DNA from 3 places in the Kitasatospora sp. NPDC051164 genome. Region 3 is predicted to be linked to each of the others. Evidence: predicted binding sites of a transcription regulator. Region 3 holds the regulator's gene; each other region holds the start of a gene.
What was found. Region 3 encodes HrcA, which represses chaperone genes, less so after heat shock. Its sites were predicted from a motif close to TTNGCACTCNGNNNNNCNGAGTGCNAA; they were not measured.
Positions count from the first base shown of each region.

Region 1: a site for HrcA is predicted at 4,134-4,160, ahead of groES (co-chaperone GroES). Genes of this name have one in related genera too.
Region 2: a site for HrcA is predicted at 5,978-6,004, ahead of groL (chaperonin GroEL). Genes of this name have one in related genera too.

Region 1 is NZ_JBITFB010000015.1:147,364-157,768, forward strand. Features, by position in the region: gene ACIBEC_RS23220 (WhiB family transcriptional regulator) at 247-573, shown strand; gene ACIBEC_RS23225 (LysR family transcriptional regulator) at 671-1,669, opposite strand; gene groL (chaperonin GroEL) at 1,942-3,573, opposite strand; gene groES (co-chaperone GroES) at 3,688-3,993, opposite strand; gene ACIBEC_RS23240 (hypothetical protein) at 4,243-4,557, shown strand; gene ACIBEC_RS23245 (methyltransferase domain-containing protein) at 4,554-5,750, shown strand; gene ACIBEC_RS23250 (polysaccharide deacetylase family protein) at 5,782-6,693, opposite strand; gene ACIBEC_RS23255 (hypothetical protein) at 6,773-7,033, opposite strand; gene tsaD (tRNA (adenosine(37)-N6)-threonylcarbamoyltransferase complex transferase subunit TsaD) at 7,033-8,136, opposite strand; gene rimI (ribosomal protein S18-alanine N-acetyltransferase) at 8,129-8,635, opposite strand; gene tsaB (tRNA (adenosine(37)-N6)-threonylcarbamoyltransferase complex dimerization subunit type 1 TsaB) at 8,659-9,321, opposite strand; gene ACIBEC_RS23275 (hypothetical protein) at 9,476-10,045, shown strand; gene ACIBEC_RS23280 (hypothetical protein) at 10,070-10,264, opposite strand; gene tsaE (tRNA (adenosine(37)-N6)-threonylcarbamoyltransferase complex ATPase subunit type 1 TsaE) at 10,393-10,405, opposite strand, start outside.
Region 2 is NZ_JBITFB010000009.1:3,663-14,067, forward strand. Features, by position in the region: gene otsB (trehalose-phosphatase) at 1-663, shown strand, start outside; gene ACIBEC_RS15120 (trehalose-6-phosphate synthase) at 650-2,116, opposite strand; gene ACIBEC_RS15125 (glucosyl-3-phosphoglycerate synthase) at 2,190-3,170, opposite strand; SAM riboswitch class I at 3,342-3,477, shown strand; gene thrC (threonine synthase) at 3,494-4,774, shown strand; gene ACIBEC_RS15135 (MoaD/ThiS family protein) at 4,815-5,093, shown strand; gene ACIBEC_RS15140 (cold-shock protein) at 5,634-5,837, shown strand; gene groL (chaperonin GroEL) at 6,161-7,783, shown strand; gene ACIBEC_RS15150 (hypothetical protein) at 7,897-8,253, shown strand; gene ACIBEC_RS15155 (hypothetical protein) at 8,250-8,882, opposite strand; gene ACIBEC_RS15160 (PadR family transcriptional regulator) at 8,947-9,330, shown strand; gene ACIBEC_RS15165 (hypothetical protein) at 9,327-10,286, shown strand; gene ACIBEC_RS15170 (copper homeostasis protein CutC) at 10,366-10,405, shown strand, end outside.
Region 3 is NZ_JBITFB010000004.1:428,776-439,180, reverse strand. Features, by position in the region: gene ACIBEC_RS09105 (AMP-dependent synthetase/ligase) at 1-1,889, shown strand, start outside; gene hemW (radical SAM family heme chaperone HemW) at 1,969-3,198, shown strand; gene ACIBEC_RS09095 (DUF3097 domain-containing protein) at 3,389-4,216, opposite strand; gene ACIBEC_RS09090 (hypothetical protein) at 4,248-4,832, opposite strand; gene htpX (zinc metalloprotease HtpX) at 4,909-5,829, opposite strand; gene hrcA (heat-inducible transcriptional repressor HrcA) at 6,153-7,187, shown strand; gene dnaJ (molecular chaperone DnaJ) at 7,265-8,404, shown strand; gene ACIBEC_RS09070 (16S rRNA (uracil(1498)-N(3))-methyltransferase) at 8,530-9,279, shown strand; gene ACIBEC_RS09065 (S41 family peptidase) at 9,422-10,405, shown strand, end outside.

The DNA.
Region 1 (10,405 bases), on a different contig from region 3:
GCGCGCCCGTCGGCCACCCGATTGCCACGCCCACGCCCGCCGAAGGCCCTTGCCCACTTTGCCCGTTTTTATAGCTTTCGTATGGTCATTGACTGTTGTGCCAGTGTGTGGGTGACTTGTCCATGGAGTCGCCTTAAGTCATATTTCCAGGTGTCCACACCAGCGCATCGAAGCCCCGCCGTACCGCTCGGCAGCAGCCCGCCGAGTTCCCGGCCTGCGGCCGACGGCCTCTGAAGGGAATGAGCCATGGCAGATTTCTCCCGCCTCCCCGGTCCCAATGCGGACCTCTGGGACTGGCAGCTCTCCGCAGCCTGCCGTGGCGTGGACAGCTCGCTCTTCTTCCACCCGGAGGGCGAGCGCGGGGCCGCGCGCAGTTCGCGCGAGGCCAGCGCCAAGGAGGTCTGCATGCGCTGCCCGGTGATCGCCGAATGCGCGGCGCACGCGCTGGCGGTCCGCGAACCGTACGGCGTCTGGGGCGGGATGACCGAGGACGAGCGCGAGGAGATGCTGGGACGCTCGCGGCACCGGCTGGTGGAGGTCCCACTGGCCCCGCCGGCGGTCGCGCAGCGCTAGACCCGCCTCCACGACGCGCCGTGAAGAAACGTTTCTTCGCGGCGCCTCAGCCCGCTCACAGTCGGTACGGGACCTACGGGAGTCCCGTCACCCCCCGTCAGCGGGCGCCCGCCGCCCCGGCCAGCCGCTCCAGCATCAAGGCCACAGCCGGCACCTCGGCCAGGTCCGGCAGGGTCAGCGCGACCACCCGGCGAACCGCCGGCGCCCCCGAAGCCGTCCGCACCGGCACCGTCGACACGCCGTCAGGGCGCACCGACTGCAGCGCCAGCCGGGGCAGCACCGCCACCCCCAGCCCGGCCGCCACCAGGCCGACCACCGCCGGGTAGTCGTCCGTCGCGAAGTCGATCCGGGGCTCGAATCCGGCCCCCGCGCAGAGCTCCACCAGGTGCCCCCGGCACTGCGGGCAGCCGGCGATCCACTGCTCCCCCGCCAGCTCGGCCAGCTCCACCGGCCCGCCCCGCCCGGCCAGCGGGTGGGCGGCGGGCAGCAGGCCCACCAGCGGGTCGTCCAGCAGCGGGGTGACCACCAGATCGGACCAGTCGGTCCCGGCCGACAGCTGCTGGGCCTCCAGGTTGGCCTCGGCCCGCGCCTCGCGGGGCGTGCTGTGCGCGGACACCGGCAGCGCGGCAGCGCCGTCGGACTGCGGGTAGCGGAAGGCCAGCGCGATCTCGCACTCGCCGCCGCGCAGCATCGCCAGCGACTCCGGCGGCTCCGCCTCGACCAGCGACACGCGCACCCCCGGATGGCCGTCCCGCAGCCGGGCTACGGCGGGCGGCACCAGGGTGGAACTCGCGGTCGGGAAGGAGACCAGTCGCACCCGACCGGCCCGCAGTCCGGCGATCGCGGCCACCTCCTCCTCGGCGGCGGAGAGCCCCGCCAGGATCCCGGTGGCATGCTTGAGCAGGACCCGCCCGGCCTCGCTGAGCTGCATGCCGCGGCCCGAGCGGACCACCAGCGGGGTGTCCACGGACTTCTCCAGGGCCTTCATCTGCTGACTGATGGCAGGCTGCGTACACCCCAGCTCACGGGCGGCGGCGGAGAAGGAGCCGGTGCGGGCGACGGCACGCAGGACGCGCAGATGGCGGGCCTCGATCATGCCTTAGTTATAAGGTAATCTTTGCGTTCTGCAAAATTCTACTGATGATTGAAGCCTCAAGCCGCGCCGCCCCGAGCGGCGTCACGGGCGAGCGGGCGAGCGGGCGAGTAACCGCCCCGAGCCGAAGGGGCGCGCCGGTGCCGAAAGGGAGAAGCGAGGGAGCGCCGACCGTGTCAGAGCGCCCCGGAGGCGAGCGGGCGAGCAAGCGCCGGAGGCCCGGCCCGACACCCCTCGCGGGGTGCGGACCGGGCCTCCGGTCAGTGGTTCGGGCCTCAGTGCGAGTGGCCGTGACCGTGGGAGTGGCCGTGACCGTTGTCGGCCTCCTCCTCCTTCTTCTCCACCACGAGGGTCTCGGTGGTGAGCAGCAGGGAGGCGATCGAGGCGGCGTTCTCCAGGGCGGAGCGGGTGACCTTGACCGGGTCGATGACGCCGGCCTTCAGCAGGTCGCCGTACTCGCCGGTGGCCGCGTTGTAGCCGTGGCCGGTCTCCAGCTCGGCGACCTTGTGGGTGATGACGTAGCCCTCGAGGCCGGCGTTCTGGGCGATCCAGCGCAGCGGCTCGTGCAGCGCCTTGCGGACGACCGCGACACCGGTCGCCTCGTCACCCGACAGGCCCAGGCCACCGTCCAGCACCTTGGCGGCGTGGACCAGGGAGGCGCCACCGCCGGCGACGATGCCCTCCTCGACCGCGGCACGGGTCGCCGAGATGGCGTCCTCCAGGCGGTGCTTGCGCTCCTTCAGCTCCACCTCGGTGGCGGCGCCGACCTTGATGACGCAGACGCCGCCGGCCAGCTTGGCCAGGCGCTCCTGCAGCTTCTCGCGGTCCCAGTCGGAGTCGGTGGCGGCGATCTCACCCTTGATCTGGGCGACGCGGCCGGCCACGGCCTCGGTGTCACCGGCACCGTCGACGACGGTGGTCTCGTCCTTGGTGATGGTCACGCGGCGGGCGGTGCCCAGCACGTCCAGGCCGACCTGGTCGAGCTTGAGGCCGACCTCCTCGGAGATGACCGTGCCGCCGGTCAGGGTGGCCAGGTCGCCGAGGATCGCCTTGCGGCGGTCGCCGAAGCCCGGGGCCTTGACGGCGACGGCGTTGAAGGTGCCACGGATCTTGTTCACGACCAGGGTCGACAGCGCCTCGCCGTCGACGTCCTCGGCGATGATCAGCAGCGGCTTGGTGGCACCGCCCTGCAGGATCTTCTCCAGCAGCGGCAGCAGCTCCTGGATGGAGGAGATCTTGCCCTGGTTGATCAGGATGTACGGGTCCTCCAGGACCGCCTCCTGCCGCTCCGCGTCGGTGACGAAGTACGGCGACAGGTAGCCCTTGTCGAACTGCATGCCTTCGGTGAAGTCCAGCTCCACGCCAAAGGTGTTCGACTCCTCGACGGTGATGACACCGTCCTTGCCGACCTTGTCGATCGCCTCGGCGATCAGCTCGCCGACCTGGGTGTCCTGCGCGGAGAGGGACGCGACGGCGGCGACGTCGTCCTTGCCCTCGATCTCGCGGGCGATGGAGAGCAGGTGCTCGGAGACGGCGGCGACGGCCTTGTCGATGCCCTTCTTCAGGGCGGCGGGGCCGGCACCGGCGGCGACGTTGCGCAGACCCTCGTTGACCAGGGCCTGGGCCAGCACGGTGGCGGTGGTGGTGCCGTCACCCGCGACGTCGTTGGTCTTGGTGGCGACCTCCTTGACGAGCTGCGCGCCAAGGTTCTCGTACGGGTCGTCCAGCTCGACCTCGCGGGCGATGGTGACACCGTCGTTGGTGATGGTCGGGGCGCCGAACTTCTTGTCGATGACGACGTTGCGGCCCTTGGGGCCGATGGTCACCTTGACGGTGTCGGCCAGCTTGTTGACACCGCGCTCCAGCGAGCGGCGGGCGTCCTCGTCGAACTGCAGGATCTTCGCCATGTTCCCTATTCCCTCGGGGCTGCGGCCGGCCCGGCCGCCGAACTACGTGAACCAACAACCACGCCCCGGGCCACTGTCACGAAGGACACGGATCCGGGGCGGGTCGGGGACGACTTACTTCTCGATGATGGCGAGAACGTCGCGAGCGGAGAGCACCAGGTACTCCTCGCCCTGGTACTTCACCTCGGTGCCGCCGTACTTCGAGTACAGGACGATGTCACCCACGGCGACGTCGAGCGGCAGACGCTGGCCGTCCTCGAAGCGGCCCGGCCCGACGGCCAGGACGACGCCCTCCTGGGGCTTCTCCTTGGCGGTGTCCGGGATAACCAGGCCGGAGGCCGTGGTGGTCTCGGCGTCGAGCGGCTGGACCACAATGCGGTCCTCGAGCGGCTTGATGGCAACCTTGCTGCTGGTGGTCACGTCCGAGCTCCCCTTCGGAGATTACGGGGTTTTCTAACGGGTAGGGCGAGCCTGCGGGTCTGCCGTCGCGGGGGTCAGACACACGTTCTCGCATTAGCACTCCCCCGGTGGGGAGTGCCAAGGACGACCATAGGCCTGTGTTAGCACTCAGTCAACCAGAGTGCCAACGACGCGCCCGTGAGGTCCGGGAATGACGGATGAGTACTCGTACTCATGTGCGCCCGGCCGACCGCTCGACACACTCGTGCCATGACCGATACCCCGGTACGCGTCGGACCGTCCCGCACCGACGACATCCTGCTCTCCGCGGTTCTCCTGCCGGTGCTCGCGGTGATCCCGCTCGTCGCGTTCTGGCTGACTCTCTGGCTCGGCTTCGCCGCCACGGACGCGGCGGACGTGATCGTCCCCGTCGGGCTGCTCATCGGCGTGGCCGCCAGCCTCGGGGTGCCCCTGTCCGTCGCCTTCCGTACCCGGCGTGCCGGGTACGCGGTCCTGCCGGCCGCCGCCGTCGTGGCGCCCTTCCTTGTGCCGGGCTGGGCGATGGCGGGCTACCCCGGCCTGTGACCGGCGAGAATGGCCCCGTGGACACCGAGAACCTCCAGCCGCTGCTGACGCCCGAGGGCCAGGCCCTGCTCGCCGAGTTGCGCGAGTTCACCCCCGAGGAGGAGCTGGCGCTGGCCACCCGGCTGCGGCGGGAGCACCCGGCGGAGCTGGTGTCGGCGGCCTTCGGGCAGGCGCGGCTGCGGCAGCGGGCGCGGGCGAAGTTCGGGGCGGACGCCGACCTGATGTACTTCACGCCCAACGGGGTCGAGCAGTCCACCCGGCGCAGCGTCGCCGAGTGGCGGGCGCGGCGGTTCGCCGAGCTGGGCGTGCGGCGGCTGGCGGACCTGTGCTGCGGCATCGGCGGGGACGTGCTGGCGCTGGCCCGGGCGGGCATCGAGGTGCTGGCCGTCGACAAGGACCCGGCGGCCTGCGCCGCCACCGCCGCGAACGCCGCCGCGCTGGGCCTGGCCGAGCTGGTCGAGGTGCGCTGCGCGGACGTCGCCGAGGTGGACGTGGCCGGCTACGACGCGGTGTTCACCGACCCGGCCCGGCGGACCTCGCGCGGCCGGGTGTTCGACCCGGAGGCGTACGCCCCACCGCTCTCCTGGGCGATCGAGGCCGGCCGGCGGGCCCCCATCGGGGCGCTGAAGGTCGCGCCGGGCATCCCGCACGAGGCCGTCCCGGCGGACGCCGAGGCCGAGTGGGTGTCCGACCACGGCGACGTCAAGGAGGCGGTGCTCTGGTTCGGCACCAAGGCCGCCCACCCGCACCGCGCCACCCTGCTGCCGCAGGGCGCCGTCCTGACCGGCGGCGACCTGCCCGACCCGCCGGCCGGCCCGGTGGGGCGCTACCTGTACGAGCCGGACGGCGCGGTGATCCGGGCGCACCTGGTGGCCGAGGTCGCCGAGCAGGTCGGCGGCCGGCTGATCGACCCGAAGATCGCCTACCTGACCTCGGACGAGCTGGTCGCCACCCCGTACGCGCACGCCTTCGAGCTCACCGACGTGCTGCCCTTCCACATCAAGAAGCTGAAGGCGCTGCTGCGCGAGCGCGGGGTCGGCACGGTGGTGATCAAGAAGCGCGGGATGGCGATCACCCCGGAGGAGCTGCGCCGCCAGCTCAAGCCCTCCGGCCCGAACACCGTCACGGTGATCCTCAGCCGGACCGACCACGGCCCGCTGATGATGCTGGGGCAGCCGGTCCGCGCGTCGTAGCGGCCTACGGGCCCTACGGGGCCTACGCGGACTACGAGGCGGGGGCCTGGATGTAGTCCTCCAGCCGGGCCACCGAGAAGCCCTGCTCCTGGATCCGGGCCAGCAGGTCGCCGAACATCTGGGTCATCGTGGCGCCCTTGAGCTCCTTGGGGCCGCGGAAGTGCGCCAGGATGATGTCGCCGGGCTTCAGCTTCTTGTCCCCGGCCTGGTACTGCATGTCGTGGATCTGCATCGATTCGCGCCACAGCACGATCGCGCGCGGGCCGCACTCCTGCACCGAGGTGTTGAGCGTCGGGGTGTTGGCGCCGTCGCCGAACGGCGGGCGGAACAGCAGCGGGGCGGTGCCGTACTGCTGGGTGAGCGCGGCCTGGTCGTCGCAGATCTCGGACTTCTGCTTGTCCGGCGACAGCTTGCTCATCACCGGGTGGGTGACGGTGTGGTTCTGGATGTGGTTGCCCAGCGCCTGGAGCGGCTTGAAGTAGCCGTAGTCGTTCTTGACGATGTCCTTGGTCAGGAACATCGAGATCGGCACCTTGAGGTCGGTCAGCATCTCGACGAACTTCGGGTCCTTCTCGGCGCCGTCGTCGATGGTGATGAAGACCACTTTGTCGGTCGTCTTCACGTCGCTGAACACCGGCACCGGGCCGGTCCGTTCGAGCTTGACGGGCTTGTCGGCGGGCGCCGCCGGGGCGGGCGCGAGCGGGGTGAGGTTCCACTTCGCCCAGGCCGCCGCGCCGGCGACCGCCCCGGTGGTGGCGCCCGGGGAGGCGCCCCCGCCGGCCGGGGCGGCTCCGGTCGGCCGGGGCGCGGCCGGCGGCGCCGTGGTGGCGGCCGGGGCGCCGCCGCCTCCGTTGTCGCCGCACGCGGTGGCGAAGGCCAGCAGGGCCAGCGCTCCCGCCGCGTAGGTCCTGGTCCTGGTCCTGCTCCGCCCGTTCCTGCTCACCGCACCGCGCTCCCGGCTTCCGTCCAGCTTTCTCTCAGCTATGCACGGTAGCGGCGGGCCCGTGGTTCCCCGCACAGGACTATTCGACGTGCTCGCTGGTGAAGGACCAGCAGTGCACCGGGCGGCCGAGCAGCTCGGCCGGCGGGTCGGCGACCGGCGCCGGCTCGCCGCTCCACCAGGTGATCAGCAGCACCCTCTCGCCCGGGGCGGAGAACAGTTCGAGGCGCTCCAGACCGGCCGTACCGCGCAGCGCGGGCAGCGCCGATTCCCGCACCCAGGCGGCGAGTTCGGCCGCGCGGCCGTCGGCCGCCCGGGCCTCCCACATCGCGGCGACGGTCATCAGGCGCCGCCGCCGAGGGCGTCGTAGGCCTGGCCGTGGACGTCCTCGTGCCCGAGGCCGACAGCCGGGACGTGGACCTCGGTCACCGGCAGCGAGGAGTCGGCCGACAGGTCGAAGGCGGACGGCGCCCGGTCACGCCACACCATCTCGGCGCCGAGCGCCGCGACCATCGCGCCGTTGTCGGTGCACAGGCCCGGCCGGGGCACCCGCAGCCGGATGCCGGCCCGGTCGCAGCGCTGCTGGGCCATCTCGCGCAGCCGCGAGTTGGCGGCCACGCCGCCGCCGATCATCAGGTGGTCGACGCCGTTGTCCTTGCACGCCTTGACGGCCTTGCGGGTGAGCACGTCGGTGACGGCTTCCTGGAAGGACGCCGCCACGTCGGCGATCGGCACCCCCTCGCCGGCCCGGCGCTTGGCCTCCACCCAGCGGGCGACGGCGGTCTTCAGGCCGGAGAAGGAGAAGTCGTACGCGGGGTCGTTCCGGCCGGACAGGCCGCGCGGGAATGCGATCGCCTTGGGGTCGCCCTCGCGGGCCGTCCGGTCGACCACAGGGCCGCCGGGGAAGCCCAGGCCGAGCACCCGGGCGACCTTGTCGAAGGCCTCGCCGGCCGCGTCGTCGATGGTCGCGCCGAGCGGGCGGACGTCGCTGGTGATGTCCTCGCTGAGCAGCAGCGAGGAGTGCCCGCCGGAGACCAGCAGGGCCATCGTCGGCGAGGGCAGCCGGCCGTGCTCCAGCTGGTCGACGCAGATGTGCGAGGCGAGGTGGTTGACCCCGTACAGCGGCTTGTCCAGCGCCCAGGCGTACGCCTTCGCGGCGCTGACGCCGACCAGCAGCGCGCCGGCCAGGCCGGGGCCGGCGGTGACCGCGATGCCGTCCAGGTCGCTCGCCTTGACCCCGGCGGTGTCCAGGGCGCGCTGGATGGTCGGGACCATCGCCTCCAGGTGGGCGCGGCTGGCGATCTCCGGGACGACGCCGCCGAAGCGGGCGTGGTCGTTGACGCTGGAGGCGACCGCGTCGGCCAGCAGCGTGGTGCCGCGCACGATGCCGACGCCGGTCTCGTCGCAGGAGGTCTCGATGCCGAGGACGAGCGGTTCGTCAGCCATGGGGGGTGTCCTCAATGTCCTTCGGGTCGGTGCTGTCGGTGCGGTCAGTGCGGTCAGGGCTCGGGTGGTCGAGGCGCATCACCAGCGCGTCGACGTTGGCGGGCTGGTAGTAGCCGCGCCGGATGCCCACCGGTTCGAAGCCGTGGCGCTCGTACAGCCGCTGGGCGCGCGGGTTGTCCACCCGCACCTCCAGCAGCAGCTCGGCGCAGCCGCGCCGGGCGGACTCCCGGATCAGGTCGGTGAGCAGCGCCGTGCCGAGGCCGCCGCCCTGGTGGCGGTCGTCGACGGCGATGGTCTGGACGTCTCCCTCGCCGGCGATCGCCATCAGCCCGGCGTAGCCGACGATCGCGCCGTCGGCGGCGGTGGCGACGGTGTAGTGGCGGGTACCGCCGGGGTGGGCCTCGGCCAGCTCGGACCAGAACATCCCGGTGGACCAGGCGTCCTCGGGGAAGAGCCGCAGCTCCAGTTCCACCACCGGCGCGATGTCCCACCAGCGCATCGGGCGCAGGGTGGTGCCGTGGTTCACGCCGGGAGCACCGCCTTGTAGCCCGCCGGCACCTGGGCGTCCGGACGGCGCAGGTACAGCGGGACGTTCGGCAGCAGCTCGCGCCCGGCGGCCAGCTCGGCGGCGGCGAAGCCGGCCAGGGCTCCGGCCGACACGTGCTCGGGGCCGTGCGCGCCCGGGAAGGCGTCGGGGTACAGCAGCGCGCCGGCGCCGACGGAGCGGTGCTGCGGGGACAGCTCGGCCGGGCGATCCACGCCGGGGCCCTCGGTGCGGCGGCCCTCGGCGTCGTACGAGGCCCAGTAGACCTCCTTGCGGCGCGCGTCGGTGGCCACCGTGAACGGCTCCCCGCTCAGGCCCTCGACCTCGGTCCGGGCCTGGAAGGCGATCGCGTCCAGGGTGCAGACGCCGTGCACCGGCAGCCCGAGGGCGTGGCCGAGCGCGGCGGCGGTCACCAGGCCGACCCGCAGGCCGGTGTACGGGCCCGGGCCGACGCCGACCGCGATGCCGGTCAGCCGGTGCTTGTCCACCCCGGCCGTCCTCAACACCCGGTCGATCGCGGGCAGCAGCAGTTCGCCGTGGCGTCGGGCGTCGACCTGGTGGGCCTCGGCCAGGACGGCGGTGCCGTCGTGGACGGCGGCGGTGACGGCGGGGGTAGCGGTGTCGAACGCGAGCAGCAGCACGGGTCAAGGTTAGACCGACGTTGGGCCGACCGGCCGATCGGCAAGGTGTACCGACCGGGAACACACATCCGAGGCGCTGCGACCCCGACGGACGGACCTGGCACGATAAGGCGGTACGTAATAAAGACGGCAGCGGGAGCGGCACGTGGCGAAGATGGGTCCTGGAGTGGTGGTCACGGGGCTGACCCTGGGGGCCCTGGCGGTGGTGAGCCTGCTGGCCTTCCAGGCCAACGGCGCCCAGGACCGGGCGGGCGCTCCCAAGCCCTCGGCCGCCACCACCACGGCGGCCGGCACGGCCACCGCCGCGGCGCCGAGCGCCTCGGCCACCCCGACCGTCCCGCCGCTGCCGGCCACCTCGGGCACCGGCACGCGGGTGGTCTACTCAGTGAGCAGCCACTACGTCTGGCTGGTCGACCCGAAGAAGATCCCGCAGGTCGCGGCCGCCTTCCAGGTCGTTCCGGGCACGGTCGAGCCCGCTCCTGGCAGCTACGCGGTGTACAGCCGCACGGCGACGACCACCGGGACGGACGGCCGGCAGATCGAGCACGTGGTGCGCTTCGCGCAGCAGGCCGGCGTGGTGTTCGGCTTCAGCGCGGCGGTGGACGGCGCGACCCCGACCGCCGACCCGAAGGCCAAGACCGGCGGTATCCGCAGCGGCCGCGCCGAGGGGCAGCTGCTCTGGGACTTCGCGCCGAAGGACACCAAGGTGGTCGTGGTCGCCTGAGGGCGCCGCACGCGCAGGCCGACCTCACGCGGCCCGGGGCGTCTTCGCCTCGGGCTCCTCGGTCTGTCTCGGCTCCGGCTCGGGCGGGGTGGACACCGCCTCGGCGGCCGCGCAGGCGGCCAGCAGTGCCCGCATCGGCTCCCCCGGAGCGCAGCGGGCGGACTCTCCGGCCCCGGCGGCGCGGACGGCGCGTTCCGGGGCGGGGGTGGTGCTCGACATGGCGCCTCCCTAGTTAGGCAGACCTAACCGCAGCACCCATCCCACCACGCGCGGTACTCCGCCCGCAACATCTTGCCGACAGCCTGTCGGCAAGGTGTCGCGACCCGCCGCCGCTCCGGTCCGGCGGGCTACTCCTGTCCG
Region 2 (10,405 bases), on a different contig from region 3:
GTGCTGGCGTCGTCGGTGCGGTCCGTGGTGGTGGTGACGGGGCGGCCGGCGCTGTTGGCGGTGGAGTACGGCGGGCTGGCCGGGGTGCCGGGGGTCGTGGTGCTGGGGCACTACGGGGCCGAGCGGTGGGAGGACGGCGAGGTGACGGCGCCGGAGGTGCACCCGGGGGTGGCGGGGGTGCGGGAGGTGTTGCCGGGCGTGCTGGCGCGGGCCGGGGCGCCGGCGGGGACGGGCGTGGAGGACAAAGGGCGCTCGGTGGCGGTGCACACGCGGCGGACGGCGGCGCCCGAGGAGGCGCTGGAGCTGCTGCGTGCGCCGGTGGGGGAGCTGGCGGCCGAGTACGGACTGGTGGTGGAGCCCGGGCGGCTGGTGCTGGAGCTGCGGCCGCCGGGGGTGGACAAGGGGGCGGCGCTGACCGGGTTCCTGCGGGAGCGGGGGGCCCGTTCGGTGCTGTACGCGGGGGACGACCTGGGGGACGTGGCGGCCTTCGCGGCGGTGGAGAAGCTGCGGGGCGAGGGCGTGGCCGGGCTGCTGGTGTGCAGCGGGGCGGTGGGGGACGCGCCGGTGCGCGAACTCGCCGACCGGGCGGACCTGGTGGTCCCGGGCCCGGCCGGCGTGGTGGCGCTGCTGGAATCGCTGGGGGAGGCGCTTACAGCGCGTTGAGCTGGTCGAGGAACCACTGCTGCGGGGGGAGTGCGGTGGCCGCCGCCGCGAGGCGCTTGGTGCGGTCGGCGCGCTCCTCCTCGGGCATGGTGAGGGCGGCGTGCAGGGCGTCGGCGGTGGCGATGACGTCGTACGGGTTGACCGTCAGGGCGTCGTCGGCGAGCTCCGCGTGGGCGCCCGCCTCCCGGGAGAGGACCAGGGCACAGCCGTGGTCGGAGACCACCGGGACTTCCTTGGCCACCAGGTTCATGCCGTCCCGGATGGGGTTGACCAGGGCCACGTCGGCCAGGCGGTAGGCGGCGAGGGAGCGCGGGAAGTCGTCGTTGACGTGCAGGATCAGCGGCTGCCAGGCGGGGGTGGCGAACTCGTCGTTGATCTCTTCCGCGAGGTCCTGGACGGCGGCCGTGTAGTTCCGGTACTCGGCCAGGTCGGTCCGGGACGGGTAGGCGAACGCGATGTGGACCACCCGGTCGTGCCACTCGGGGCGGGTGCGGAGCAGGTGCCGGTAGGCCTGGAGGCCGCGGACGATGTTCTTGCTCAGCTCGGTGCGGTCGACCCGGACGATGGTGCGGCGGTCGCCGACGGCTTCGCGCAGGGCGGCGAGGCGTTCGTCGACGTCGGGGCGGTGCGAGCGTTCGCGCAGGAAGTCGGCGTCGGCGCCGAGGGCGTGCACGCCGAGGCGGGTGGTGCGGCCGTCGAGGGTGACGGTGAGTGCCTCGTGGTCGACGGTGGCATCGAGGAGGTCCGCGCAGCAGGCGGCGAAGGCGCGGGCCCAGCGCTCGGTGAGGAAGCCGGCCCGGTCGGCGCCCAGGATGCCGGTGAGGACGGCGCGGGCGACGTCGTCGGGGAGCAGCCGGTAGTACTCGGGCGGGGCCCAGGGGGTGTGCGAGAAGTGGCCGATCCGCAGGTCGGGGCGGGCTGCGCGGAGCAGGGCCGGGGTGAGGGAGAGGTGGTAGTCCTGGACCAGGACCGCGGCGTTCGGGGCGGCTTCGGCCGCCAGGGCCTCGGCGAAGGCGGCGTTGTAGGCCCGGTAGGCGGCCCATTCGGTGCGGAAGGCGGCGTCGAAGGAGGGCGCGGTGGGGGTCGCGTAGAGCAGGTGGTGGACGAACCAGAGGGTGGAGTTGGCGACGCCGTTGTAGGCGCGGGCGAAGGTCTCGGGGTCGATGGCCAGCATCCGGACGGCCTGCCCGCCGACGTCGTGGCCGGCCAGGTCGAGGCGGCCGCGGGGGGCTTGCTCGGCGGCTCTGCGGTCCGCCTCCCCCAGGGCGGCGCAGACCCAGACCGCGTTCGGGTCGTCGATCGCGGAGAGGCCGGAGACCAGGCCCCCGCCGCCGCGCCGCAGGGTCAGCGTGCCGTCGTCGGCGGTGCTGAACGACACCGGTCCCCGGTTGGATGCCACCAGGACGGGGGCGGTGCCGGTCGCACTCGAACGTTCGGTCGTGAGATCGCCCATGGTTGGCATGTTGCCGTGGGTCAGGCGCGGCAAACCCGGGTCCCGTCCTCAGTTCCCCCGGGGCCGCCCTCGGTCAGTGGCGGATCGCGTATTCGGGGACGGTGTGCATCGGGGGGCGCTCCAGGGCGGTCACCGGGTGGGTGTGGGCAGTGAAGGCGCGGGTCTGCGGGTCGCGGGTGAACTGGGTGAGCTGCGGGAGGAGGAGGTCGGCGGAGGCCTTGAGCCGGTGGGCGCGGTCGAGGCGTTCGAGGGCGGTGCGGTAGATGGTGGCGGCCATCCGGCCGAGGGCCTGGCCGTCCTGGTGGCGGTGGTGCCGGACGCCGACGTCCACCTGGGCCAGGGCGTCCAGGCCTACCAGCTCCAACGCGTCGACCAGCAGGCCGAGTTCGACGCCGTAACCGGTGGGGAAGGGCAGTCGTTCGAGCAGGGAGCGGCGGGCCGCGTACTCGCCGCCGAGGGGCTGGACGAAACCGGCGAGTTCCGGCCAGTGGAGGTTGAGCAGGGGGCGGGCGACGAGTTCGGTGACGCGGCCGCCGCCGGCCGGGACGACGGCACCGGATTCCGTCTCGAGAGGACGGTCGTACATGGCCTTGACCAGCTGGATGGACTCGTCGGTCAGCAGGGGGCCGACGATGCCGGAGACGAAGGCCGGGTCGAACTCGCGCAGGTCGGCGTCCACGAAGCAGACGATGTCGCCGCGGGTGACCAGCAGCGAGCGCCAGAGCACCTCGCCCTTGCCGGCGGCGGCGGGCAGCCGGGGCAGGATGGCGTCGCGGTGCTCGACCCGGGCGCCGGCCTCGGCGGCGACGGCGGCGGTGGCGTCGGAGGAGCCGGAGTCGACCACGACGAGTTCGTCGACGAGCGGGAGGCGTTCCATCAGCTCGCGGCGGACGGTGCGGACGATGTCGCCGACGGTGGCCTCCTCGTCCAGGGCGGGGAGGACGACGCTGACCGTGCGCCCGGTGCGTTCCTTGGCCGCGAGGAGGGTGCGCACCGGCCGGTCGGCCGCGCTCCAGGAGCGGCGGCGCAGCCAGGACGCCGCCTGCGGAAGCAGCTCGGGAGTCGGTTCGGCGGGCACGGAAGTCTCCTCGGCGGGTGGGGTGGGACGGCTCATCTCGCGTGGCGGACGGTCCCGTTCAGGATTGACGCCTTCGGATACAGTCTTCGTACAGCGGCCGGACCTTCGCACGCCGGGGTCGCCGCTGAGTACCACCACAATTTCACAAGCTCATCCAGAGGGACTGAGGGAACGGCCCGTTGACGTCCCGGCAACCTTCTCGCGCGGCTGTTCTCGACAGGCCCCGGCGGGACAGGTGCCAATTCCGGCCTGTGGCGCGTCCGCGCCGCGGGGAAGATGAGGAGAGAGGCCTCGCCATCATGGCTATCGACACTGTCGCACCTGTTTCCGTGGACCTCGGCCCCGCCGTCGCGCTGTCCTGTCGGGAGTGCGGCACCCGATTCCCGCTCGGTCCCGACTTCGCGTGCCTGGAGTGCTTCGGCCCGCTGGAGATCGCCTACGAATTCGGCAGCGAGGGCGCCGAGGAGCTGCGCAAGCGGATCGAGGCCGGTCCGGCGTCCGTCTGGCGCTACGCGCCGCTGCTGCCGGTGCCGGCCGACGTGGCTTCCAAGCCCAACCTGAACCCGGGCTGGACCCCGCTGGTGAAGGCGGACAACCTGGGCCGGGAGCTCGGCTTCACCGCCCAGCTGCACATCAAGGACGACTCCGGGAACCCGACGCACTCCTTCAAGGACCGCGTGGTGGCCTGCGCCATCGAGGCCGCGCGGGCGTTCGGCTACACGACGCTGTCCTGCTCTTCCACCGGCAACCTGGCCGGCGCGGTGGGCGCGGCGGCCGCCCGGGCCGGGTTCCGGTCCTGCGTGTTCATCCCGCACGACCTGGAGCAGGGCAAGGTCGTCATGGCCGGGGTGTACGGCGGCGAGCTGGTCGGCATCGAGGGCAACTACGACGACGTGAACCGCTTCTGCTCGGAGCTGATCGGCGACCCGGCCGGCGAGGGCTGGGGCTTCGTCAACGTCAACCTGCGGCCGTACTACGGCGAGGGCTCCAAGACGCTGGCGTTCGAGATCTGCGAGCAGCTCGGCTGGCGGCTGCCGGAGCAGATCGTGATCCCGATCGCCTCGGGCTCGCAGCTGACGAAGATCGACAAGGGGCTGCAGGAGCTGATCAAGCTCGGCCTGGTCGAGGACCGGCCGTACCGGATCTTCGGCGCCCAGGCGGAGGGCTGCTCGCCGGTGTCGGCCGCCTTCAAGGCCGGCCGGGACGTGATCAAGCCGGTCAAGCCGGACACCATCGCCAAGTCGCTGGCGATCGGCAACCCGGCCGACGGCCCGTACGTGCTGGACATCGCCCGCCGGACGGGCGGCGCGGTGGAGGACGTCACGGATGCCGAGGTCGTGGCGGCGATCCGGCTGCTGGCGCGGACCGAGGGAATCTTCGCCGAGACCGCGGGCGGGGTGACCGTCGGCGTGCTGAAGAAGCTGGTCGAGACCGGACAGCTGGATCCGGCCAAGGAGACCGTCGCGATCAACACCGGCGACGGCCTGAAGACCCTGGACGCCGTCTCCGACGCCGGGATGACCGCCGTCATCCGCCCGACGCTGGACTCCTTCCGCGCCGCCGGCCTCGTGTCCGCCTGAACCACCTCCGCCCCGTGAGGCCCCACCCGCAAGGAGAGCCATGAGCGCCAACGTCCGCATCCCCACCATCCTGCGCACCTACACCGGCGGCGCCGCCGAGGTGACCGCCGAGGGCGTCACCCTGGCCGAGGTCATCGCCGACCTGGAGCAGAACCACGCGGGCATCTCCGCCCGCATCCTGGACGACGCCGGCAAGCTGCGCCGTTTCGTCAACGTCTACGTGAACGACGACGACGTGCGCTTCGCCGAGGGCCTGGCGACCGAGATCAAGGACGGCGCCAGCGTCTCGATCATCCCGGCGGTGGCCGGCGGCTGCTGAGCCGTGACGCCGGCTATTCGGCCGCCCGCCCGTACGGAATTCCGCTTTCCGTATGCGCGGGCGGCCGGTTGCATTCCGGCTGGAATATTTCCGAGTCGAGTCGGAGTAGAGTGTCGCTCGGCTGGGAACAGGGGTTCCCTTGCGGCCACCCGCGGTGTTCCGCCGGGGCGGCGTCCGGCCGGTGAGACCGGCTCGTGAAACATGTCAGGCGGATGTCAGAATTGCCGCGGGCATTTGGGTAATTCGTCCGCTATGTCCGGCGTTAAATGCCGAGATTTTCCCGATTCAGCCCGTGCTGTCCCTTGACGCTTCAGCGGAATTACCGGCGGCTGACCCTGTTGCAGAGGGCGTCGGTCCGGATACATTCAGCGGCGGTCGACGCAATCACCCGCTCACCGGAGGCCGTTGGGCGTCCCGTGCGGAGGGTTGCGGCGTGCACGGCTGCGCCCAGGGGGGGTTCCCCGGGCCGGCCTTCAAACCAATCCGGGCCCGCGACCTGCGGGCACGTGAAGGGCCAGCACAGCACTAGGGGAGTTCGGAATGGCTCAGGGCACCGTCAAGTGGTTCAACGCGGAGAAGGGCTACGGCTTCATCGCGGTCGACGGTGGTGCGGACGTCTTCGTCCACTACAGCGCGATCCAGATGGACGGCTACCGCACCCTCGAGGAGGGCCAGCGGGTCGAGTTCGAGATCTCTCAGGGACAGAAGGGCCCGCAGGCGGACATGGTCCGCGCCGCGGTCTGACCCCTTCCGACCCCAGGAGCTCGGCGCGGCCCTACGGCTGGTGACCACTCGCTTCTCGACGGGCCCGTGCGACACGCGTCGTGCGGGCCCGGCGGCGTCCCCGGGCGCCCCCGGCGACGGCTCGCGGGTTGCCGATTGGGCTTGCACTCGACCACCGTGAGTGCTAATCATTGGCGTTAGCACTCACAGCGTGAGAGTGACAGCGGACCGGGTCGGTGAGGCCCCCGGGAGCGGTAGGGGAAAAGACCCCCGCACACCAGGGCCGTCCGTCGCGGGCACCCCTTGGTCCGAGCAGTCGACCGTGTCCCGGAGGACCACTTCTGATGGCCAAGATCATCGCCTTTGATGAGGAAGCTCGCCGCGGCCTTGAGCGTGGCATGAACCAGCTCGCCGACGCCGTGAAGGTCACGCTCGGCCCCAAGGGCCGCAACGTCGTGCTGGAGAAGAAGTGGGGCGCCCCCACGATCACCAACGACGGTGTCTCCATCGCCAAGGAGATCGAGCTCGAGGACCCGTACGAGAAGATCGGTGCGGAGCTCGTCAAGGAGGTCGCCAAGAAGACGGACGACGTCGCGGGTGACGGCACCACCACCGCCACCGTGCTCGCCCAGGCGCTCGTCCGCGAGGGTCTGCGCAACGTCGCCGCCGGCGCCAACCCGATGGCCCTGAAGCGCGGTATCGAGAAGGCCGTCGCCGCCGTCTCCGACCAGCTGCTGGCCCAGGCCAAGGACGTGGAGACCAAGGAGCAGATCGCCTCCACCGCCTCCATCTCGGCCGCCGACACCCAGATCGGCGAGCTCATCGCCGAGGCCATGGACAAGGTCGGCAAGGAAGGCGTCATCACCGTCGAGGAGAGCAACACCTTCGGTCTGGAGCTCGAGCTCACCGAGGGCATGCGCTTCGACAAGGGCTACATCTCCGCCTACTTCGCCACCGACCTGGAGCGCATGGAGGCGACGTTCGAGGACCCGTACATCCTCATCGCCAACTCCAAGATCGGCTCGGTCAAGGACCTGCTCCCGCTGCTGGAGAAGGTCATGCAGAGCGGCAAGCCGCTCGTCATCATCGCCGAGGACGTCGAGGGCGAGGCCCTGTCGACCCTGGTCGTGAACAAGATCCGCGGCACCTTCAAGTCCGTCGCCGTCAAGGCCCCGGGCTTCGGCGACCGCCGCAAGGCCATGCTCGGCGACATCGCCATCCTCACCGGTGGCACCGTGATCTCCGAGGAGGTCGGCCTCAAGCTGGAGAACGCCGGCATCGACCTGCTGGGCACCGCCCGCAAGGTGGTCATCACCAAGGACGAGACCACCATCGTCGACGGTGGCGGCGACAGCGAGCAGGTCGCGGGCCGCGTGAACCAGATCCGCGCCGAGATCGAGAACAGCGACTCGGACTACGACCGCGAGAAGCTCCAGGAGCGCCTCGCCAAGCTGGCCGGCGGCGTGGCCGTCATCAAGGCCGGCGCGGCCACCGAGGTGGAGCTCAAGGAGCGCAAGCACCGCATCGAGGACGCCGTCCGCAACGCCAAGGCCGCCGTCGAGGAGGGCATCGTCGCCGGTGGCGGCGTCGCGCTGCTGCAGGCCGGTGTCGCCTTCGACAAGCTGGAGCTGGAGGGCGACGAGGCCACCGGTGCCAACATCGTCAAGGTCGCGCTTGAGGCCCCGATCAAGCAGATCGCGACCAACGCCGGCCTCGAGGGTGGTGTCGTGGTGGAGAAGGTGCGCAACCTCCCCGCCGGCCACGGCCTGAACGCCGCCACCAACACCTACGTCGACCTGATCGCCGAGGGCATCATCGACCCGGCCAAGGTCACCCGTTCCGCGCTGCAGAACGCCGCCTCCATCGCGGCGCTGTTCCTCACCACCGAGGCCGTCATCGCCGACAAGCCGGAGAAGGCCGCCGCGGCCGCCGGCGGCGGCATGCCGGGCGGTGACATGGACTTCTGATCCTGATCGCTTTCGATCGGATCGGTTGATTCCTCGTCCGCGTGGGCGGTTCCCTTCGGGGGGCCGCCCACGCGGCGTTTCGGCGTTCCCACGTTTCCACGGAGAATGGACGGATGGCTTCCGACGACATCGAGACCGCCCTGCACAACGCCCGGGCCCTGATCCTGGCCGACCTCACTGCACGGGACGTGGCGGACGCCGCCGTCGTCTCGCTGGTGGAGCAGGCCGTCACCCACCGCCGCTGGTGGCTGGATCAATGGCCGGACGGCACCGATTACGTGCTCGGGCTGGTCGCCCAGGACGTCCAGGACGCGCTGCTGGAGGCGTACGGCCGGTGGCCGCTGTGCGACGCCTGCGCGGCCGACGGCGACCCGCACGCGCTGAGCGTGGAGCCCGAGCTGGGGCCCGAGCCGCACTGGGTGTGCGGCAAGCAGGGCGCGGTGGTGGCGCCGGTGGGGGAGCTGGCCTAGCCCTCCAGCTGCCGGAGTTCTGCGGTGAGGTTGCTGCGGGCGGCGGTGCCGAGGCGCCCGCGGGCGGCGGGGGTGCGGTAGAGGGCCGGGAGCGCCAGGAGCCGGCGCAGGACGGCGGCCCGGCCGGTGCGGAAGTCCGGCTCGGGGACGAAGGCGTACTCCTCCCGGACGGCGGCCGCGTAGGCGGCGTAGGCCTCGGGGGTGCCGCCGAGGACGGCGAGGTCCGCGTCGCAGAGCACCTCGCCGTCGCGGTCGCCGGGGGCCGGGTCGTGGCCGATGGTGAGCAGGACCAGTCGTTCGACCTCGGTGACACGCGCGGCGGGCAGGCCGGCGGCGGTCAGCGCGCGGACGGCGAGGGCGGCGCTGCGCTCCTCGTTCTCGGTGCGGTCGGGCCGGTAGACGGCGTCGTGGAACCAGGCGGCGAGCCGCACTGCGTCGGGGTCGGCGGCGTGCCCGGCGAGCTCGTCGACGTGGCGCAGGACCGCGCGCAGGTGTTCGGTGGTGTGGTAGCGGCGGCGCGGGTCCGACCAGCGGCGCAGCAGTTCCCGGCCGTACGGTTCGGGGTCGTCGGTGGTGCCGCAGCGGTGCAGCAGGGCGGTCCAGGCGGTGAGCAGGTCCTCGGTCGGCATGGGGCACATTGTGTCGGGCCGTTCCGGTGGACGGGATGTGCCGGTTGACGATATATGTAGACGTATGACAGAACGCTCCATGCAGGAGCCGACGCTGCTTCTGCTCACCGCGCTGGCCGACGCCCCGAGGCACGGCTACGCGCTCATCCAGGAGATCGCCGCGATCTCGGACGGCCGGGTCAAGATGCGCACCGGCACTCTCTACGGCGCACTCGACCGGCTGCTGGGCCAGGGCCTCATCGAGGTCGCCGCCGAGGAAGTGGTGGACGGCCGCGCCCGGCGCAGCTACGCGCTGACCGACGCCGGCCGGGGTGCCCTCGCCGCCGAGGCCGGGCGCCTGCGAGCGGTCGCCACCGAGGCTGAACGCCGACTGACGAAGATCCGGTCGATGCTGCCGGGGAAGGCCGGGTCGCAGGGGCGGCCCGCCGCGGGGGGAGGACTCTCATGACCATGCCGGTGATCGGTCCCGCGCCCTCGGCGGCGCTGCGGGCCGCGCTGCAGCTCTACCCGGCGCAGTACCGCCGTGACCGCGGTGAGGAACTGGCCGAGGTGTTCGCCGACACGGCGGCCGCGGGCGGTCGCACGGCGGTCGCCCGGGAGGTACTCGGCCTGGCGGCGTACGGGCTGCGGGTACGGCTCGGGCTGACCGGCGGTTCGGCGGCCGGCCGGTTGCTCGCGCTGGTGGCGCCGATGATCGCCGGTGCGGTGGTCGGGGCCACCATGGTGCCCTGGTTGGCCACCCTGGAACGGACCACCAGTTGGCTGGCCTGGGACGACTCGTTCGGCAACCACGTCCGGGCCTTCGGCCCGCCGGTGGCCGCGCTGCTGCTCGGGGTGGCGGCCCTGCTGGGGCGCTGGACGGCCGTTCGGGTCACCGCGCTGCTCCTGGGCGCCGTCGGGCTGTACGACCTGGGCGGCGCCGCCTGGCGGACGTCCGGTCTCGACGCCTGGTGGGTCGGCTATGTCGGGATGGCCTCGCTGCCGTTCGTGGTGGCCGCGCTGCTGCTGGTCGCCGCGCCGACCGACCTGCTGCCCCGGCCGAACCTGCGGACCGCCGCTCTGGTGCTGGCCTCGATGGCCGCAGGCGGGCTGCTGGAGGCGGTTCAGAACTGGGATGACACGACCTTCCCGCTGGACCGTCAGTGGTTCGTGGTGATGCTGATCGCCCCCGTGCTGCTGACCTTCGCCGGGTTGCGCGGGCGGATGGGGCCGGCGGCGGTGGGGCTGGCGGTGCTGGTGCTGACCGGGCCCGGCAGCCTGTTCAACATCTGGCGGGGGTCCGGCGGGATGTCGCACCTGCTGCCGGTAGCGGTGCCGGTGGTGGCCCTGCTGGTGTTGGTGGCGGTGGCGGAGCACCGTTTCGGCCGGCGGGGAGCCGACGGGATGCTGCCGGGGCGGGTGTGACGGGCGCCCCCGGCCCGGCGTGACCGGAACCGGGGGCGCGGTCTCGTCGGGGGCGGGCGGGTGTGGCAGGGTGTCTGATATGTCTAGACCAATTTTCGAAGTCATCGCGCTGACGCCCC
Region 3 (10,405 bases):
GGCCCGACCTCGTCGCCGGGCGTCCCGCCTCCGTCGCCCATTTGTTCCTGGAGCGGGTCGCCGCGACTCCGAACGGTGAGGCCTACCGCTACCCCGCCCCGGTCGACGAGCACGCCGCGGACGGCGCGCCCGGCGCGGAGCAGTGGCGCTCGCTGACCTGGGCGCAGACCGCGACCCGGGTCAAGGCGGTGGCGGCCGGCCTGATGGCGCTCGGCATCCAGCCGGAGGACCGGGTCGCCCTGGCGTCCTCCACCCGGATCGAGTGGATCATCACCGACCTCGGCGCCATGTGCGCGGGCGCGGCGATCACGACCGTCTACCCGAGCACCAACGCGGACGAGACCGTCTTCATCCTCTCCAACTCGGGCTCCCGGGCGCTGTTCGCGGAGAACGCCGCCCAGCTGGCCAAGGCCGCTGCGCAGCTCGAGCAGCTGCCCGAGCTGCGCACCGTCATTCTGTTCGACGCCCCCGACGAGGCTCCCGAGGCGGCCGGCCTCGAGGTGCTCACCCTCGCCGAGCTGGAGCAGCGCGGCGCCGAGTACCTGGAGCAGCACCCGGACGCGGTGGAGAAGGCCGTCGACGGGCTCGACAAGGAGCAGCTGGCCACCCTGATCTACACCTCGGGCACCACCGGCCGCCCCAAGGGCGTGCGCCTGGTGCACGACTGCTGGGCGTACGAGGGCCGGGCGCAGGAGGCCAGTGGGCTGCTGCGCTCCGACGACGTGCAGTTCATGTGGCTGCCGCTGTCCCACGTGTTCGGCAAGACGCTGATCTCCGGGCAGATCGCCACCGGCCACGTGATGGCGGTGGACGGCCGGGTGGACCGGATCATCCACAACCTGCCGGTGATCCGGCCGACCATCATGGCGTCCGCGCCGCGCATCTTCGAGAAGGTCTACAACGGCATCGCGGGCAAGGCCCGGGCCGAGGGCGGCGCCAAGTACAAGATCTTCCTGTGGGCGGCGAAGGTCGCCCGCGAGCACGCCCGGGCCGTCCAGGAGAGCCGCGTCGCCACCGGCACCGGCACCGCCCCGCTGGCCCTGCGGGTGCAGCACGCGCTGGCTGACAAGCTGGTGTACGCCAAGATCCGGGCCGCGTTCGGCGGGCGGCTGCGCGGCGCGGTCTCCGGCAGCGCCGCACTCGCTCCGGAGATCGGCTACTTCTTCCTCGGTGCCGGCGTGCCGATCCTGGAGGGCTACGGCCTCAGCGAGACCAGCGCCGGCTCCTGCGTCAACCGCGAGGAGGACGTGCGGATCGGCACCGTGGGCCGCCCGCTGCCCGGCACCGAGGTGCGGATCGCCGAGGACGGCGAGATCCTGCTGCGCGGCCCGGGCATCATGCGCGGCTACCACAACCTGCCGGAGAAGACCGCCGAGGTGCTGGAAGCGGACGGCTGGTTCCACACCGAGGACATCGGCGAACTCAGCCCCGACGGCTTCCTGCGGATCACCGACCGCAAGAAGGACCTGTTCAAGACCTCCGGCGGCAAGTACGTGGCGCCCAGCGAGGTCGAGGGCAAGTTCAAGGCGGTCTGCCCGTTCGTCAGCAACATCCTGGTGATCGGCAACGGCCGTAACTTCTGCACCGCGCTGATCGGCCTGGACGAGGCCGTCCTCATGCCGTGGGCCGCCGAGCACGGCCTCGCCGGCAAGTCCTACGCCGAGCTGGCCGTCGAGCCGGCCGTCCACGAGCTGATCGAGGGCTTCGTGAAGCGGCTCAACACGGGGCTGCAGCGCTGGCAGACGATCAAGAAGTTCCACCTGCTGCCGCGCGACCTCGACGTGGAGCACGGCGAGCTCACCCCGAGCCTGAAGATCAAGCGCCCCGTGGTCGAGAAGACCTACGCGGACGCGGTCGCCGCGATGTACACGGGCGCCAACGAGGCCTGACCCGGCCCGTCCGCACCCCGTCCCACCCCGTCCCGTACGGTCCGCGCAGGCTTCGCGGACCGTACGGGACAATGGGGGCATGCCCTCCGCACTCCCCGACGGCGAGCCGGTGCCGTCCGACGGTTCCCTGCCCGCCCACGCCCTCGACGGGCTCGGCAGCCGCCCGTTCGGTTTCTACCTGCACGTGCCGTACTGCGCCAGCCGCTGCGGCTACTGCGACTTCAACACCTACACCGCCACCGAGCTGCGCTCCTCCGGGGCCGTCGCCTCCCAGGAGACGTACGCCGACAACGTGGTCGCCGAGATCCGGCTCGCCCGGAAGGTGCTGGGCGACACCGACCTGCCGGTGCGCACCGTCTTCCTCGGCGGCGGCACCCCCACCCTGCTGCCCGCCGGCGACCTGGTGAAGATGCTCGCCGCCGTCCGCGAGGAGTTCGGGCTCGCCGACGGCGCCGAGGTCACCACCGAAGCCAACCCGGAATCCGTCGACCCGGCGTACCTGGCCGAGCTGCGCGAGGGCGGCTACAACCGGATCTCCTTCGGCATGCAGAGCGCCCGCCCGCACGTCCTCCGGCTGCTCGACCGCCACCACACCCCGGGCCGCCCCGAAGCCTGCGTCGCCGAAGCCCGCGCGGCCGGGTTCGAACACGTCAACCTCGACCTGATCTACGGCACCCCGGGCGAGTCCGACGACGACTGGCGGGCCTCCCTGGACGCCGCCATCGGCGCCGGGCCCGACCACGTCTCCGCGTACTCCCTGATCGTCGAGGAGGGCACCCGGCTCGCCGCCCGGGTCAAGCGCGGCGAACTGCCGATGATCGACGACGACGTGCACGCCGACCGCTACCTCATCGCCGAGGAGGCACTGGGCGCCGCCGGGTACCGGTGGTACGAGGTCTCCAACTGGGCCACCACCCCCGAGGGCCGCTGCCGCCACAACGAGCTCTACTGGACCGGCGCCGACTGGTGGGGCGCCGGCCCCGGCGCCCACAGCCACATCGGCGGCGTCCGCTGGTGGAACGCCAAACACCCCGCCGCCTACGCCCAGGCCCTCACCGAGGGCCGCACCCCGGGCCTGGGCCGCGAGGTCCTGGCGGAGGAGGACCGCCGCGTCGAGCGCATCCTCCTGGAACTGCGCCTGGTCGAGGGCGTCTCCCTCGATCTGCTGACCGGCACCGGCCGCGAGGCCGCCGCCCGGCACCTCGCCGACGGCCTCCTCGCCCCCGAGCCCTACGCGGCAGGCCGCGCCGTCCTCACCCTCCAGGGCAGGCTCCTGGCGGACGCGGTCGTGCGTGACCTGGTGGACTGACATTCGTTGACGTGGGTGTCAGCCGTCGGAGGGAGCGTGCGTGCCGCTGACCGAGCTGGGTCAGGATTCCGGGTCCGGACTCCCGAGGTACATGTCGGAGCGGACCAGCAAGTTCGGCGAGCCCGTCCCCATCGACCAGCTCGGCATCAGCTTGGACACCACGGACTTTCAGAAGTACCTCTGACCGGCCTCAGTCCGGCAGGGTCACGAAGTCGATCAGCTCCTCGACCCGGCCCAGGAGTTCGGGTTCCAGGTCCTTGTAGGTGTCGACCTTGGACAGGATGTGCTTCCAGGCGGCCGGGGTGTCCGTCGGCCAGCCGAGGCGGCGGCAGGTGCCTTCCTTCCAGTCCTCGCCGCGGGGGACGGCGGGCCAGGCGGGGATGCCGACGGCGGCGGGCTTCACGGCCTGCCAGATGTCGATGTAGGGGTGGCCGACGACGAGGACGCGGTCGCCGGTGACCCGGGCGGCGATGCGGTGCTCCTTGGTGCCGGGGAGCAGGTGGTCGACCAGGACGCCGAGGCGGCGGCCGGGGCCGGGGGCGAAGTCGGCGACGATCGCGGGCAGGTCGTCGATGCCCCGCAGGTACTCGACGACGACGCCCTCGATGCGCAGGTCGTCACCCCAGACCCGCTCGACCAGTTCGGCGTCGTGCCGGCCCTCGACGTAGATCCGCGACTCGCGGGCGACCCGGGCGCGGGCGCCGGGGACGGCGATCGAGCCGGAGGCGGTGCGGTGAGGCGTTCGCGGCGCCGCCGGGCCGACCGGGCGGACCAGGGTGACGGCCTTGCCCTCCAGCAGGAAGCCGCGCGGGACCAACGGGAACACCCGGTGCTTGCCGAAGCGGTCCTCCAGGGTGACGGTGAACCCCTCGGCGGTCTTCTCGCACCGCACCACCGCCCCGCAGAAGCCGGTCGCCGCCTCCTCGACCACCAGGTCCCGCTCGGCGGGCACCTCCGGGGCGGGGGCCTGCTTCTTCCACGGCGGGGTCAGGTCGGGACCGTACTGGCGGCTGCGCATACGGGTGATCATAGGGATGGCGGACGGGCCGTCAGAGACCCGGCGCGCCCCAGACCGGGAACCAGCGACTGAGGTCCTTCTCCAGCCGCAGGTCGTTCCCCAGCATCGCGTTGACCTGCAGCTCCAGCGGGCTGTTGCGCTTCTCCCCGCCGCCGGGCATCGGGGCGAAGGGGTAGAAGGTGCCGCGTTTGTAGAGGTAGACCAGGGCCAGGGACTGCCCCTGCGGATTGCGGAAGCCGACCAGGGAGCAGAGCAGCTGCGGCCCGAAGCCGTTCGCCTCCAGTTCGCTGTTGACCGCGTGCAGGTCGTTCACCAGCTCCGGCAGTTCCTCGGGCTGGTGCCGGGCGAGCAGCCAGGAGTAGCCGTAGTCGTCCTTGGAGGCCTCCACCGGGACGCCGCCGCGCTCGGTGTCGGCGTCCAGCAGCGCCCGTACCTGTTGTTCGACCTGGACGAAGGCCGCGCCTTCGACGGCCGCGAAGCAGACCGAGCCGAGCCCGGTGGGGGTGAACGCGGCGCCGGCCTCCAGGGTGAGTGCGGCGGACGGCACGCCGAACAGCTGGTCCAGGTCGGGCTTGACGGGCTTGGTGCGGCCGAACAGGGCGTCCAGGATTCCCACGGCGGTCCTTTCGTCAGCGGAGGTCGGCGGAGGTCGGCGGAGGGTCTGCAGGGGTCGGCGGAGGGTCGGCGGGGGTTCAGTGGCCGAGCTGCTCGGAGATCTTCGCCAGCTGCTCCAGCCGCTTCTCCAGCGTCGGGTGCGTGGAGAGCAGCTGGGAGGCGGTCTCCCGGGCGTTCAGCGCGGGGGCGAAGTAGAAGGCGTTGTAGGGCTGCGCCTGGCGCAGGTCCTTGCTGGGGATGGCCGCGATCTGCCCGGTGACCTTGGTGAGGGCCGAGGCGAGGGCGCTGGGCCGGCCGGTGAGCTGGGCGGCGGCACGGTCGGCGGCCAGTTCGCGGTAGCGGGAGAGCAGCCGGGTGAGCAGGAAGCTGATCGCGTAGACGACCATCGAGACCAGCGGGATGATCAGCGCGACGATGGCCGCGTTCTGGTCGTTGTTGTTGCGGCCGCCGCCCATGAATCCGCCGTACACGGCGATGCGGGTCATCGCGCCGGCGAGAACGCCGAGGAAGCCGGCGATGGTCATCACGGCGACGTCCCGGTGGGCGACGTGGGACAGCTCGTGGGCGAGGACGCCTTCCAGTTCCTCGGGCTCCAGGCGTCGCAGCAGGCCGGTGGTGACGCAGACGACCGCGTTCTGCGGGTTGCGGCCGGTGGCGAAGGCGTTGGGCATGTCGTTGTCGGCGACCGCCACGCGGGGTTTGGGCATGTCGGCCAGGGCGCAGAGCCGGTCGATCGTGCCGTGCAGTTGGGGGAACTCCTCCGGGGACACCGGGCGGGCGCCCATGGCCCGTTCGGTGATCTTGTCGCTGAACCAGAACTGGGCCACGAACAGCCCGCCGGAGATCAGGACGATCAGCGGCCAGGCGCCGCGCAGCAGCGCGATCAGCAGGCCGGTGAAACCGACGTACAGCAGCCCGATCACGAACATCGTCGCGACCATGCGGCCGGTCAGGCCGCGGTCGGGTGCGAAACGGGTGTGCTGGCCCGAGCTCGACATCGCTTGCTCCTCCATTCGCCGTCGCCTTCGATGCTGCCACCCGGACGGCCTCGTGGCACCACTCGCGCGCCGGGAACCCGTGACGGGAACCCGTGAACGGTGGCCGCCCCGCGGGCCGTACCTGGAACTGCGGGAAGGATCACGCCGGTCCGGCCGTTCCTGCGGCAGGACCCGGGCCTTACACTGGCAGGTACGGTTCTGGCACTCGTGTGTTCAGAGTGCCAAGGTGCCGAGGCCGGACCTTCCGGGAAGGGCCGGCAGCAGCACCCGGGGACACCCAGGGACACAGACGGACAACGAGCGAAGACGGAGGTGCGTGCCCCATGGCCGGTGAGGTCCGCCAGCTGGACGACCGCAAGCTCGCCGTGCTCCGCGCGATCGTGCAGGACTACGTGGGCACCGAGGAGCCCGTCGGGTCCAAGGCCCTGGTGGAGCGGCACAACCTCGGGGTCTCGCCGGCGACCGTCCGCAACGACATGGCGGCGCTGGAGGAGGAGGGGTACATCCACCAGCCGCATACCAGCGCCGGCCGCATCCCGACCGACAAGGGGTACCGCCTCTTCGTCGACAAGCTCGCCGAGGTCAAGCCGATGAGCGCCCCCGAGCGCCGGGCGATCCGGCACTTCCTGGACGGCGCGGTCGACCTGGACGACGTGGTCGCGCGCACCGTGCGGCTGCTCGCCCAGCTGACCCGGCAGGTCGCGGTGGTGCAGTACCCGTCGCTGACGCGGTCCACCGTGCGGCACATCGAGCTGGTGGCACTGGCCCCGGCGAAGGTGATGCTGGTGCTGATCACCAACACCGGCCGGGTCGAGCAGCGGATGGTCGACTGCCCGGGCACGGTCGGCGAGACGGTCCTGGCGGACCTGCGGGCCGCGCTCAACACCAGAGCCGCCGGCCGCCGCCTCCCGGAGGTCCCGGGGCTGCTGGAGGAACTGCCGGCGATGTTCGAGCAGGCCGACCGGCCGACCGTCAGCACGGTCCTGGCGACCCTGTTCGAGACGCTCGCGGAACAGAACGAGGAGCGGATCATGCTGGCCGGCACGGCCAACCTGACCCGCTTCGGCCACGACTTCCCGCTCACCATCCAGCCGGTGCTGGAGGCCCTGGAGGAGCAGGTCATCCTGCTCCGCCTCCTGGGTGAGACCAACGACGCCGCGATGACGGTCCGGATCGGGCGGGAGAACGCCTACGAAGGGCTGATTTCCACCTCGGTCGTGTCGGTCGGTTACGGTTCGGGCGACGAGAGCGTGGCCAAACTGGGTGTGATCGGCCCGACCCGGATGGACTACCCGGGCACAATGGGGGCGGTGCGCGCGGTGGCGCGGTACGTGGGTCAGATCCTGGCCGAGTCGTAGCAAAGACCGCGCGTCCTGGAGATGACGCGCGGTAACCAGTCGCAGCACTACTACAGGCGGAACAAGCGGAGCATTTGGTGGCCACGGACTACTACGCGGTACTCGGCGTCCGACGGGATGCGGGGCAGGACGAGATCAAGAAGGCGTTCCGGCGCCTGGCACGCGAACTGCACCCGGACGTCAACCCGGACCCGAAGACGCAGGAGCGGTTCAAGGAGATCAACGCCGCCTACGAGGTGCTCTCCGATCCGCAGAAGCGCCAGGTCTACGACCTCGGCGGTGACCCGCTGTCGCCGGGCGGCGGTGGCGCGGGCGGTTTCGGCGCCGGCGCGGCGGGCTTCGGCTTCTCCGACATCATGGACGCCTTCTTCGGCGCCGCGGCCGGCCAGCGTGGCCCGCGCTCGCGCACCCGCCGCGGCCAGGACGCCATGATCCGGCTGGAGATCACCCTGGAGGAGGCCGCTTTCGGCACCACCAAGGAGCTCCAGGTCGACACCGCCGTCACCTGCACCACGTGCAGCGGCGAGGGCGCGGCCCCCGGCACCTCCGCCCAGACCTGCGACATGTGTCGCGGCAAGGGCGAGGTCTCCCAGGTCACCAGGTCCTTCCTGGGCCAGGTCATGACCTCCCGTCCCTGCCCGCAGTGCCAGGGCTTCGGCACCGTCGTGCCGACCCCGTGCCCGGAGTGCGCCGGCGACGGCCGGGTCCGCGCCCGTCGCACCCTGACCGTCAAGATCCCGGCCGGTGTCGACAACGGCACCCGGATCCAGCTGGCCGGCGAGGGCGAGGTCGGCCCCGGCGGCGGCCCGGCCGGCGACCTGTACGTCGAGATCGCCGAGACCACCCACACCATCTTCCAGCGGCGCGGCGACGACCTGCACTGCACCGTCACCATCCCGATGACGGCGGCCTCGCTCGGCACCCGGGTGCCGCTGCAGACCCTGGACGGCCTGGAGGAGGTCGACATCAGGCCCGGCACCCAGTCCGGCCAGTCGATCCCGCTGCACGGCCGGGGCATCACCCACCTGCGCGGGGGCGGCCGGGGCGACCTGATAGTGCATGTCGAGGTGAAGACGCCCAGCAAGCTCGACGCCGAGCAGGAGGACCTGCTGCGCCGCCTCGCGGTGCTGCGCGGCGAGGAGCAGCCGTCCGGCCAGTTCGCGCCGGGCCAGCAGGGCCTGTTCTCCCGGCTGAAGGACGCCTTCAACGGCCGGTAGCCGTCCGCGCAGGGGTGCCGGGGGCCCACCCCGGCACCTCTTTCGCGTGTCCCCCCTCAGGCCGTAGGCCGCACCCGGGCCTCAGGCCTCAGCCCGCAGGCCGCACCCCGGAAAGGTTCCCCCGCATGACCGCACCCGTCTTCGTCGTCGAGACCGAGCGGATCGCCGCCGCCGCGCCTGGCACCGTCGTGCGCCTGGACGGCCCGGAGGGGCGGCACGCGGCCGCGGTGAAGCGGCTGGAGCCGGGCGAGGCGGTGACCCTGGCCGACGGGCAGGGGCTCGGCGTGGACGGGACGGTCGCCGAGGTGCTCGGCAAGGACGCGATCGACGTGGCGGTCGCCGCCGTGCGCCGCGAGCCGGAGCCCGCGCCGCGGATCGTCGTCGTCCAGGCGCTGCCCAAGGGCGACCGCGGCGAGCTGGCCGTGGAGACCATGACCGAGGTCGGCGTGGACGTGGTCATCCCGTGGGCGGCCTCGCGCTGCATCACCCAGTGGAAGGGCGAGCGCGGCGCCAAGGCGCTCGCCAAGTGGCGGGCCACCGCCCGCGAGGCGGGCAAGCAGTCCCGCCGGCTGCGCTTCCCCGAGGTCCGCGACCCGATGACCACCAGGCAGCTGGCGCCCGTCCTCGCGCGGGCCGCGTTCGCCGCCGTGCTGCACGAGGAGGGCGCCGAGCCGCTGGCGCATGCCGCGCTGCCCGAGGCCGGTGACCTCGTGCTGGTGGTCGGCCCGGAGGGCGGGGTGTCTGCGGAGGAGCTGGCCGCGTTCGCCGAGGCGGGCGCGAAGCCGTACCGGCTGGGCCCCTCGGTGCTGCGCACCTCCACCGCCGGGGTGGCCGCCGGCGCGCTGCTGCTGGGACGCACCGGCCGCTGGGCGTAGCCCGGACCGGGCCGTGGCCCGTGCACCGGGGCCGCGGCCAGTACTACGGCCGCGCGGCGCGGTCCAGCGGGCTCACCCGAGGGGCCCGACTCTTGCCGGAAAGCCCGGCGGCTCGTACGCGTACGTGCCTACGCTGGACCGCGTGACGGACTCCCTGAGCACCTCCGCGGGCGCCTATCTGCGCCACCCCCACCTGCACGGCGACCTGATCACCTTCGTCGCCGAGAACGACCTCTGGCTCGCCCCGCTGGACGGCGGCCGGGCCTGGCGGCTGACGGCCGACCACCGGCCGGTCCACGACCCCCGGTTCTCCCCGGACGGGCGGCACATCGCCTTCACCTCCACCCGGGACGGCGCCCCCGAGGTGCACGTGGTGCCGGTGGACGGCGGCCCGTCCCGCCGGCTCACCCACTGGGGCAGCGGCCAGACCCGGGTGCAGGGCTGGACGGCCGACGGCCGCCCGATCGCCACCACCACCGCCGGCCAGGCCACCCTGCGCCGCACCTGGGCGCACGCCGTGCCGCTGGACGGCGGCGAGCCCGCGCGGCTGCCGTACGGGCCGATCGGCGGCATCGCCTTCGAGCCCGGCGGGGACCGGGTGCTGCTGGCCAGTGCCGCGATCCGCGAACCGGCCTGGTGGAAGCGCTACCGGGGCGGCCGGGCCGGCAAGCTGTGGCTGGGCCGGGACGAATTCGTCCGCGTCCACGAGGGGTTGGACGGCCAGCTGTCCTCGCCGTTGTGGGTGGCCGGCCCTGCGGGCGGGCCGGGCGGGCAGGACGGGCAGGGCGGCCGGATCGCCTTCCTGTCCGACCACGAGGGCGTCGGCGAGCTGTGGTCCAGCCTCCCGGACGGGTCCGACCTGCGCCGCCACAGCGTCGGCGCGGACGGCTTCTACGCCCGCAACGCCGCCACCGACGGCACCCGGGTGGTGTTCCACCGGGCCGGTGACGTCTGGCTGCTGGACGACCTGGCCGGCGCCGAGCCGCGCCGCCTGGACATCCGGCTGGCCGGCCCGCGCAGCGGCCGCCGCCCCCGCCCGGTGCACGCCGCGCACTGGCTGGAGGCGGTCGCCCCCGACCGCACCGGCCGGGCCAGCGCCGTCGTGGTGCGCGGCAGCGTGCACTGG